3 regions of the Xanthomonas sp. AM6 genome follow, and region 1 is predicted to be linked to each of the others. Evidence: predicted binding sites of a transcription regulator. Region 1 holds the regulator's gene; each other region holds the start of a gene.
The links. Region 1 encodes FliA, which starts transcription of late flagellar genes. Its sites were predicted from a motif close to TAAAGTTTNNCNNNCNNNGGCCGATAA; they were not measured.

Region 1 (3,273 bases):
CGTGACGGTCCAGTCCGGCCAGCGCGGGGCCGGCCAGGCTGCCATCGGGTTTCTTCTCTTCCTTCGGCGGCAATCCCAGCGCGCCGAAGCCCTCGTGCACGCGGCGCACGATCGCCGCGACGCGGCGGATGATCTGCCCGGTCAGGTCCTGGAAGCTCTGCGCCAGGGCCATCTCGGTGAGGTTGTGGCGGATCTTGTCGAGGATCTCGCCCTGGTCGCCGGTGAGGCCGCCGGCGCGCAGCTGTTCGGCCAGCGCGCGGCATTCCTCGGCCAGGTCCAGGGTGCGGTGGCTGGCCTCTTCGGTCATCGCCACCACGTGGTCCAGGCGCGAGCAGGCGTCGTCCAGCTCGCCGGCCTCGGTGGGCACGGTCGGCAGTTCGCCCAGCGCCTGGCCCAGGTCGCGCGCCAGCCGGCTCAGGCCCTGCATCATCGGCCGCGTGCGCCAGGCGGCGAGGGTGTCGATTTCCCTGCGCCAGCCGGCTTCGTCGCCCTTTTCCAGTGCGTCCAGCGCACCTTGCAGGCGTTCGATCAGGGCGCTGCGTTCGGCGGTGGCTTCCATCAGGCGGTCGCTCCCAGGCGTTCGAAGATCTTGCCCAGCTTCTCCTGCAGCGTCTGCGCGGTGAACGGCTTGATGATGTAGCCGTTCACGCCGCACTGCGCGGCCTCGATGATCTGCTCGCGCTTGGCCTCGGCGGTCACCATCAGCACCGGCAGGTGCTTGAGCTTGTCGTCGGCGCGAATGTTGCGCAGCAGGTCGATGCCGGTCATGCCGGGCATGTTCCAGTCGGTGACCACGAACTCGAACGGCGCCGAGCGCAGTGCAGCCAGGGCACTGTTGCCGTCCTCGGCCTCTGCAGTGTTGGTGAAGCCCAGATCGCCGAGCAGATTCTTGACGATGCGCCGCATCGTCGAGAAATCGTCCACGATCAAAATCCGCATGTTCTTGTTCACCGCTAACTCCCTTGGGTCTTATTCTTCGTCTTCCAGGCCGGCGTCCGCCGCTTCGAACGCTTTCAGGCGCCCGCGCAACCGTACCGTGGCCTGGCCGTGGATCTGGCAGACGCGCGACTCGCTGACACCGAGCACCGCGCCGATTTCCTTCAGGTTCAATTCCTGTTCGTAGTACAGCGACAGCACCAGCTGCTCGCGTTCGGGCAATTGCGCGATGGCCTTGCCCAGCTCGCGGCCGAATTCGCTGCGTTCCAGCATCTGCTGCGGATTGGGCCCGCCCTTGGCGATGGTGTCCAGCTCGCCGTGGTCCTCGACCCGCGATTCCAGGCTCAGCACCTGGCCGCGCGCGGCATCTTCCATCAATCGCAGGTATTCGGGAAGCGGCATGTCCATCGCCGCGGCCACTTCGTTGGCGGCGGCGGCGCGGCCGGTGCTCTGCTCGATCCTGCGGATCGCCGAGGCGGCGTCGCGGGCGCGGCGGTGCACCGAACGCGGCACCCAGTCGCCGCGGCGGATCTCGTCGATCATCGAGCCGCGGATGCGGATCGAGGCGTAGGTCTCGAACGAGGCGCCCTGGTCGGCGTCGTAGCTGCGCGAGGCCTCGATCAGGCCGATCATGCCGGCCTGGATCAGGTCGTCGATCTCCACGCTGGCCGGCAGCCGCGCCGCCAGGTGGTGGGCGATGCGCCGCACCAGGTCCGAATGCTGGGCGATGTAGTCGTTGGAACTGTTGCGCTGCACGGCGCGGTACTGGGCGGCGGCGTTCATGCGGCGACCCCCCGCTGGATGATCCGTTCGACGAAGAACTCGACGTTGCCGCGCGGCACGGTCGGCGCCTGCCAGCGCGCGGTGCGCCGGGCGATCTCGGCGATCGCCTGCGCCGACGGGCTGGACGGGTAGGCCTTGACCACCGGCTGCTGGCGCTGCACCGCCAGGCGCAGCCAGTCGTCCTGCGGCACGCAGCCCAGGTAGTTCAGCGACACGTCGCCGAGGAACTTCTCGCACACCCGGCTCAGCTTGTCGTACAGCAGGCGGCCTTCGTTGAGGTCGCGGACCATGTTGGCCACGATCTGCACCCGGTCCACGCCGCGTTCGCGCGACAGCACCTTGATCAGCGCGTAGGCGTCGGTGATCGAGGCCGGCTCGTCGCAGACCACCACCACCGCGTCCTGCGCGGCCTGGCAGAAGGTCAGCACGCTGTCGGTGATGCCGGCGGCGGTGTCGATGATCATCACGTCCAGCTCGCGCTGCAGCTCGGAGAACACGTTGACCAGGCCCACGTGCTGGGCCGGCGGCAGCTCGGCCATGTGCCGGCGGCCGGAGGCGGCGGGCACCACCATCAGCCCGTTGGGCATGTCGATCAGCACTTCTTCCAGGGTGCAGCGCCCGGCGACCAGGTCGGCCAGGGTGAACTTGGGGGTCAGCCCGAGCAGCACGTCGACGTTGGCCAGGCCCAGGTCGGCGTCCAGCAGCAGGGTGCGCTTGCCCATGTCGGCCAGCGCCATCGACAGGTTGACCGAGATGTTGGTCTTGCCGACGCCGCCCTTGCCGCCGGTCACGGCGATCGTGCGCACCGGGCCCAGCGGTTCGCTGCGCGTTGCCGACAGGGGGAAGGCATTGGTCAGATTGGCGTAATCACGCGACGGCATGGTTCTGCTCCGGAGTACAGGGCTTATCGGCAGCGCGCCGCAAATCTTCAAGGCGCAGTACCAGGCTGGCGGCGTTGGCGCGGTGCAGGTCGTCCGGCACGCGCTGACCATCGGTCACCCAGGTGATGGGAAGCCGGTGGTCCGCGACCACCGACAGTGCACTTCCAAACCGCCCGGTTTCGTCCAGCTTGGTCAAGATCACCCCCTGCGGATCGGCGCCGGCGAACCGGCGCACCACCTCGTCCAGGTCGGAGAAATGGGCATTGGCAGGAAGTACTAGCAAGGACCGGACCACTCTGGAGGCGCGCAGCCAGTGCAGCTGCCCGACCAGCGCGCGGTCGCGCTGGCCCATGCCGGCGGTGTCGATCAGCACCAGCTTGTAGTCGCGCAGGCGCTCCAGCAGCTGTTGCAGGGCGGCGTCGCTGTCGGCCTCGTGCACGGCGATGCCGAGCTGGCGGCCGTAGCTGTGCAGCTGTTCGCGGCCGCCGACGCGGATGGTGTCGGTGGTGACCAGGGCCACGTCGCGGGCGGCGTGGCGTTCCAGGAAGCGCGAGGCCAGCTTGGCGATGGTGGTGGTCTTGCCGGCGCCGGTGGGGCCGATCAGGGCGATCACGCCGCCTTCCTCGATCGGATCCAGCGCGGCGATCGGCAGGCGCTTGGACAGCAGCCCCAG
Region 2 (3,273 bases), 1.7 Mb from region 1:
GGCGCATGCGGTGTACCGGCCGCGCTACCGGTTGCAGCGCAGTTCCAGCTACTACTTCGAAGCCGCGCCGTCGCCGCAGATCGAACGCTTCACCGCGCAGCTGGTCGGCAAGCTCGGTTTCAGCGGACAGATCTCCTTCGACTGGATCGTCTCGGCGCAGGGCCGCTGCAGCGTGATCGAATGCAACCCGCGCGCGACCAGCGGCCTGCACCTGTTCGCCGCCAGCGACGCGCTGGTCGCGGCGCTGGACGGCAGCTGCCGCGATCCGGCGGCGGTGGTGCGCCCGGCGGCCACGCGCGCGGCGATGCTCGGCCCGCTGATGCTCGGCGTCGCCCTGCCGGCGGCGCTGCGCCACGGCCGACTGCGCCGCTGGCGCGAGGACTACGCCCGTGCCGACGACGTGCTGGCGCCGCGCGGCGACCGGCGCCCGCTGGCCGGCGCACTGCGCGACCTGGGCAGCCATGCGCGGCTGGCGCTGGCCCAGCGCTGCACGCTGCGCGAGGCCTCCACCCGCGACACCGAATGGGACGGCGAAGCCCTGCCGCCGCCATGACCGCCGCCGAAGCCGCTGACGACTACGCGACGCAGGCGCGGCGCTTCGCCGCGCTGCATGCCGGCCGCGACGCGCGCAGCGTGGCCAGCAACCTGCACGCCCGCATCGAGATGCTGCAGGCCGGCACGCTGGCGATGCCGGTGACGGTGGGCCAGGCGCACCCGGGCAATGCATGGGTGTGCTCGCCGCGCACCACCTATGCCGACTACGCCGCCGAGGAGGCCGCGCGCCTGCTGCCGCGCGCGCTGGCCGCGCCGCTGCGCGGGCTGTGCGGCGGCATCGGCGCATGGCTGGACTGGGCGCGGATCGACCGCGCGGTCACGCTCAACAACTGGCTGCTGTCCACCAACCTGTATCCGCCGCTGCCGCCCGACGGCCTGGGCGCCTTGCTCGATGCCGCGCGCGCACGCTGGCCCGACCACGCGCTGTGGTTCCGCTCGTTGAACCGGGTGGACACGCCGCACTGGCTGGACGCGCTGCAGGCGCAGGGCTTCACCCTGATCGGCAGCCGCCAGGTCTATCTGTACGAGGACTGGCCGCGGCTGCTGCGCCACCGCGACCTGGCCCGCGACCTGAAGCTGACCGCGCGCACCGACCTGCAGCGCTGCGGCAACGACGCCATCGGCGAGGCCGACTACCCGCGCATCGCCGCGCTGTACGCGCAGCTGTACCTGGACAAGTATTCGCACTGCAATCCGGCCTACCACGCCGACTTCCTGCGCGCCTGGCACCGCGCCGGGCTGCTGCGCTTCGACGGCTTTCGCGACGGCAGCGGCGAACTGGCCTGCATCACCGGCCTGTTCGGCATCGGCGGGACGCTGACCGCGCCGATCGTCGGCTACGACCTGCGCCAGCCGCAGCGGCTGGCGCTGTACCGCACGCTCACCGCCTGCGGCTTCGAACACGCGCTGCGCCATGGCCGCCGGCTCAACCAGAGCGCCGGCGCGGCCACCTTCAAGCGCCAGCGCGGCGGCACGCCGGTGATCGAATACAGCGCGGTGGACGCGCGCCACCTGCCGCTGCGCCGGCGCCAGCCGATCGCCGCGCTCGGCGCGCTGACCGAACGCATCGGCGTGCCGCTCATGCGCCGTTACCGGCTCTGAACGGCGTCGCCCGGACCCATCCCGGCGCTGCAGGCAAACGCAGGACCGCTGGCGGCGCATGCGACCCGATCCATCCGACCGGGAGCGCCGCGGCCGGTCCCGATCGCGCCGGGAATCGCTAAAGACTTCGCCTGTGCCGCCGATAATTCGGCATTCGTTCGCGGCACGACCACGATGGACCTAAACGATGTTTCTCGCCGGCCTGTCCCGTGTCCGCGCACCACGCTCACGGCGCCGCCGTTCCTTCGCCAGGCAGGCCGGAACATCGGGCGCGTTCAAGCCGATGCATCGGCTGTCGCCGCGCCGCCAGCGCACCTGCGTCGCCCTGTCCTGGGCGGCATCTGAACATCGTTTACTGCCGCGGATCGGGGGCCCTGTGGAGTGGATCGCGCACCTGGCGCACGCCGGCACCCTGCTGATCGTCAATGCGTTGCTGGCGGCGGTGTCGGCGGCGGTGTTCCTCGCCATCCATTGGACCGGACGCAAGGCGACGCCCGTCCGCGGATTGCTGCTGCTTGGCCTGAGCTACGGCACCTTCGCCGTCGGCTTCGGCATCCTGCTGCTGCCGGCATTGCCGGTGTACGACGCCAACGTGGTACTGCTCGGCAACCTGACGCTCGATCTGGCCACGGTGTTGACCCTGGTGGCGGTGAACGCCTACCTGCGCCGGCCCCTGGTGCAGACGCGGATCCTGGTACCGGTGGCGCTCATCGGCCTGGCGGAGATCTACTGCCTGCAGCAGGGCGGGGTCGATCTCCGGATCATGGTGATCTTCGGCTGCGCCCTGCGCGGCCTGTTGACCGTCGCCACCGGCGTGGCCCTGTGGCGCCATGCCGACGCGACCGCGCGGACGGCGGCGCGCTTCACCGCCGCCTTCCACTTCCTGTGGGCCTTCATGCTGCTGCTGCGCATCGCGTGGTGGTCGTTCAACCCGTCCGCGGACACCGGCCACGACCCGACCTCGACGTTCGGATTGCTCTCGCGCATGGTGCTGACCTCCATCATCACCCCCGGGTTCCTGTGGATGCTGACCCGGCAGATGCATGCGGAACTGATTCGCCACGCCTCGCAGGACGCCCTCACCGGCGTGGCCAACCGTCGCGTCATGTGGGAAAAGGGCGAATCGGCCACGCAGAGGGCGCGCGACAGGAATTCGCCGATCGCGGTGCTGATGATCGACGTCGACCACTTCAAGAGCATCAACGACCGCCTGGGCCACACCGCGGGCGACCAGGTCCTGGTCGCCATCGCCGACACGCTCGCGCGGCACATCCGCAGCCCGGACCTGCTCGCCCGGGTGGGCGGCGAGGAGTTCATGGTGCTGGTCCCGCACGGCGACGAAGCGGTGGTGCGCGACATCGCCGAACGCCTGCGCCGCATGGTGGAGCGCCAGGAGATCGTGGCCCCGTCCGGCGCCCCGGTCGCCTGCACGGTCAGCATCGGCTACTGCATCTCGGCGCAGGCGCAGGTCGAGTGGCAGAAGCTGGTCCTCATCGCCGACCAGGCGCTGTACGCGGCCAAGCGCGGCGGGCGCAACCGGGTGACCGGAACGGTCGTCGCCTAGCGCCCCGCGGCACACAGCGTGCCTGCATCCGCGCTGCAGCAATGAGACCGCGC
Region 3 (3,273 bases), 1.8 Mb from region 1:
TCTCCTTGGCGGCGCTGGCCGAACGCTGCGCCAGGGTGCGCACTTCCGAGGCGACCACGGCGAAGCCGCGGCCCTGCTCGCCGGCGCGCGCCGCTTCCACCGCGGCATTCAAGGCCAGGATGTTGGTCTGGAAGGCGATGCCGTCGATCACGGTGATGATGTCGGCGATCCGGCGCGAGGAGGCGTCGATCTCGTGCATGGTGGTGACCACGCGGCCGACCACCTCGCCGCCCTGGGAGGCGACCGAGGCCGCACCGATCGCCAGCTGGTTGGCCTGGCGCGCATGCTCGGCGTTCTGCTTGACCGTGGAGGTCAGCTCCTCCATCGAGGCGGCGGTCTCTTCCAGGTTCGCCGCCTGCTGCTCGGTACGCCGCGACAGGTCGTCGTTGCCCGAGGCGATCTCGCCGGCCGCGGTGCTGATGCTGGAAGACGCCTGCTGGATGCGGCCGACGATCTGGGTCAGCTGCGCGACAGTGCTGTTGGCGTCGTCGCGCATGCCGGCGAACACGCCATGGAATTCGCCGTGCATGCTCACGGTCAGATCGCCGTTGGCGATCGCCCGCAGCAGCTGCGAGACCTGCGCCAGGTTGGTGTCGGCGACCTGCATCATGGTGTTGAGGTGTTCGATCATCACCCGGAAATCGTGATCGAAGCGCAGCGCGTCGCCGCGCTGGCTGAAATCGCCGACCGCCGCGGCCTGCGCCAGCGACTGGATCTGGGTGTTGATCGCCAGCAGGCTGGCCTTGGCCGCATCCATCGATTCGTGCAGGATCGCGCGGCTGCCGGGCAGGCGCCGCGCGTTCTGCGACAGGTCGCCGGCGGCGTATTGGTTGAGCACGGCGATGGCGTCCTTGATCGCGTCCAGGTGCTCGAAGATCACCGTGTTGATGCCGACCGCGAGCTCGCCGTACACGCCCGGGAAATCTTCCGGGATGCGGTGGCCGATGTCCGGGCCGGCATGCATCTGCGCCATCTGCTGGGTCTCGCCGGAGAAGCGGCGCAGCATCACGGTCATGTCGCGGGTGGCGGCCAGCATCTTGCCGGCCTCGTCGGCGCTAGTGACCTGGATGTTCACCGACAGGTCGCCGCGGGCCACCGACTGGATCGCGTGCACGGCCTTGCCCAGCGGACCGGTGACCGCGCGCGAGATCACCACCGCCAGCGCGGCGGCCAGCAGCGACAGCAGCAGCATGCAGCCGACGATGGCGATCACGCTGGTGCGGTGCGTCGCGTCGGCCTTGACGATCTTCGCCTGCATCTGCTCGTTGCTGTAGGCGCCCAGCGCCTTGAGGTCCTCGAACAGCTTGCGCCGCGCCGGGCGCGACTTCTCGTCGGAAATCTGCTGCGCCAGCGCGCCGTCGCCGACGGCGACCGCCTTGCGCATCTCGGCGTTGGCGCCGAAGTACGCGTCCACGTCGGCCTCGACCTTCCGGTACAGCCCGTGTTCCTTGTCGTCGGCGGGCAGCGCGGCGTAGGAGGTCAGCTCTTCGCGGACCAGCTTGGTGGTGGCATCCATGCGCTTGTTGTAGTCGGCGACCTTGTCCGGCTTGGCCAGCATGGTCAGCTGCGACAGCTCGAAGGTGCGGAACTCGCCGAGCTGCGCGCGTACCTCGCCCAGGTGCTGGACCGAGGGGATCTCGTTGCCGGCCATCGCCGCCAGTTCGGTATGCGCGCCGCCCAGGCGGACCAGGGCGAAGGTGCCGAGCATGACCGTCATCAGGGTCGTCAGAGTGAACCCCACCGCCAGCTTGCGGGCGATAGGCAGATCGTGGAACCACTTCATGGTTGCAACTCCAGGCAGAGTGTCCGGACCGTCGCTGGCGGACGGACGGCGGCATCCAATTCCGCTGTGTGCAGTGGGATTGGGGCGTTATCGCTGGAGAGGTAACGGCGCCGGCGGCGCAAACCTGAGAGAGCCATTCCATTTTCTTGCTGAACGAGTCAGCCGGCAGGGAGCGCCGTGCGAGGAGACCGGAAATGCGCGACCGCTCTTGACGGCGAGGTCGCGGCCAGGCCTAAATGACCCACGGGTCATATAAAAACGAGGCGCGGCATGAGCGAGGTTCTGATCGTAGGCGCCGGCCCCACCGGGCTGACGCTGGCGTTGTGGCTGACCCGGCAGGGGGTGGGCGTGCGCCTCATCGACAAGAGCGCCGGCCCGGGCGAGACCTCGCGCGCCATGGCGGTGCAGGCACGCACCCTGGAGCTGTACCGCCAGGTGGGGATCGCCGAGGCGGTCGTCGCCGCCGGCCATCGCACCCCGGCGATGAACCTGTGGGCACGCGGCAAGCGCCGCGCACGGATCGCGCTGCAGGATTCGGCCGCGGGCATCTCGCCCTACCCGTTCGTGCTGGTGTACCCGCAGGACCGGCACGAGCGCCTGCTGATCGAACAGCTCGCCTCGCTGGGCGTCACGGTCGAGCGCGACACCGAGCTGGTCGCGGTCGAGGACCACGGCGACCGCGTCGGCGTGCGCCTGCGCCTGCCCGACGGCTGCGAGCAGGCCGCCGAGGCCGGCTATCTGGCGGCCTGCGACGGCGCGCGGTCGCCGGTGCGCCATTGGCTCGGCATCGGCTTCGAAGGCGGCACCTACAGGCAGGTCTTCTACGTCGCCGACGTCGAGCTCGGCGGCCTGCAATCGACCGGCGAAGCGCACATCGCGCTGGGCGACGGCGACTTCATCCTGCTGCTGGCCTACAGTCAGGCAGGCCACTATCGGCTCATCGGCACCGTGCGCGATGCGCGCGCCGACCGCGCCGAGCAGCTGAGCTTCGCCGACGTCAGCGACGACGCCATCGGCAACCTCGGCGTGCGCATCGACCGGGTCAACTGGTTCTCCACCTACCGCGTGCACCACCGCGTCGCCGACGCGTTCCGCCGCGGGCGCGTGTTCCTGCTCGGCGATGCCGCGCACGTGCACAGCCCGGTCGGCGGCCAGGGCATGAATACCGGCATCCTCGACGCCATCAACCTTTCCTGGAAACTCGCCGACGTGCTCAAGGGCCGGGCGGGTGACGCCGTGCTCGACAGCTACGCCGCCGAGCGGCAGGCCTTCGCGCGCACCCTGGTCAACACCACCGACCGCGCCTTCACCCTGGTCACCGCCGAAGGCAGCGTCGCCAGCTTCGTCAGGACCTACGTCGCACCGACCCTGGCCAGCCTGGCCTACCGCAACCGCAACGCCAGCGAACTCATGTTCCGCACCGTCTCGCAGACCATGCTGCACTACCGCGACAGCCCATTGAGCGCCGGCAGGGCCGGCGACGTCGCCGG

Region 2: a site for FliA is predicted at 1,776-1,802, ahead of OCJ37_RS18105 (GGDEF domain-containing protein). Genes of this name have one in related genera too.
Region 3: a site for FliA is predicted at 1,885-1,911, ahead of OCJ37_RS03070 (methyl-accepting chemotaxis protein). Genes of this name have one in related genera too.

The regions. Positions count from the first base shown of each region.
Region 1 is NZ_CP106869.1:2,562,986-2,566,258, reverse strand. Features, by position in the region: gene OCJ37_RS10810 (protein phosphatase CheZ) at 1-559, opposite strand, end outside; gene cheY (chemotaxis response regulator CheY) at 559-951, opposite strand; gene OCJ37_RS10800 (RNA polymerase sigma factor FliA) at 970-1,719, opposite strand; gene OCJ37_RS10795 (MinD/ParA family ATP-binding protein) at 1,716-2,600, opposite strand; gene flhF (flagellar biosynthesis GTPase FlhF) at 2,587-3,273, opposite strand, start outside.
Region 2 is NZ_CP106869.1:4,228,122-4,231,394, forward strand. Features, by position in the region: gene OCJ37_RS18095 (ATP-grasp domain-containing protein) at 1-553, shown strand, start outside; gene OCJ37_RS18100 (hypothetical protein) at 550-1,656, shown strand; gene OCJ37_RS18105 (GGDEF domain-containing protein) at 2,033-3,220, shown strand.
Region 3 is NZ_CP106869.1:727,343-730,615, reverse strand. Features, by position in the region: gene OCJ37_RS03070 (methyl-accepting chemotaxis protein) at 1-1,783, opposite strand, end outside; gene OCJ37_RS03065 (FAD-dependent monooxygenase) at 2,054-3,273, shown strand, end outside.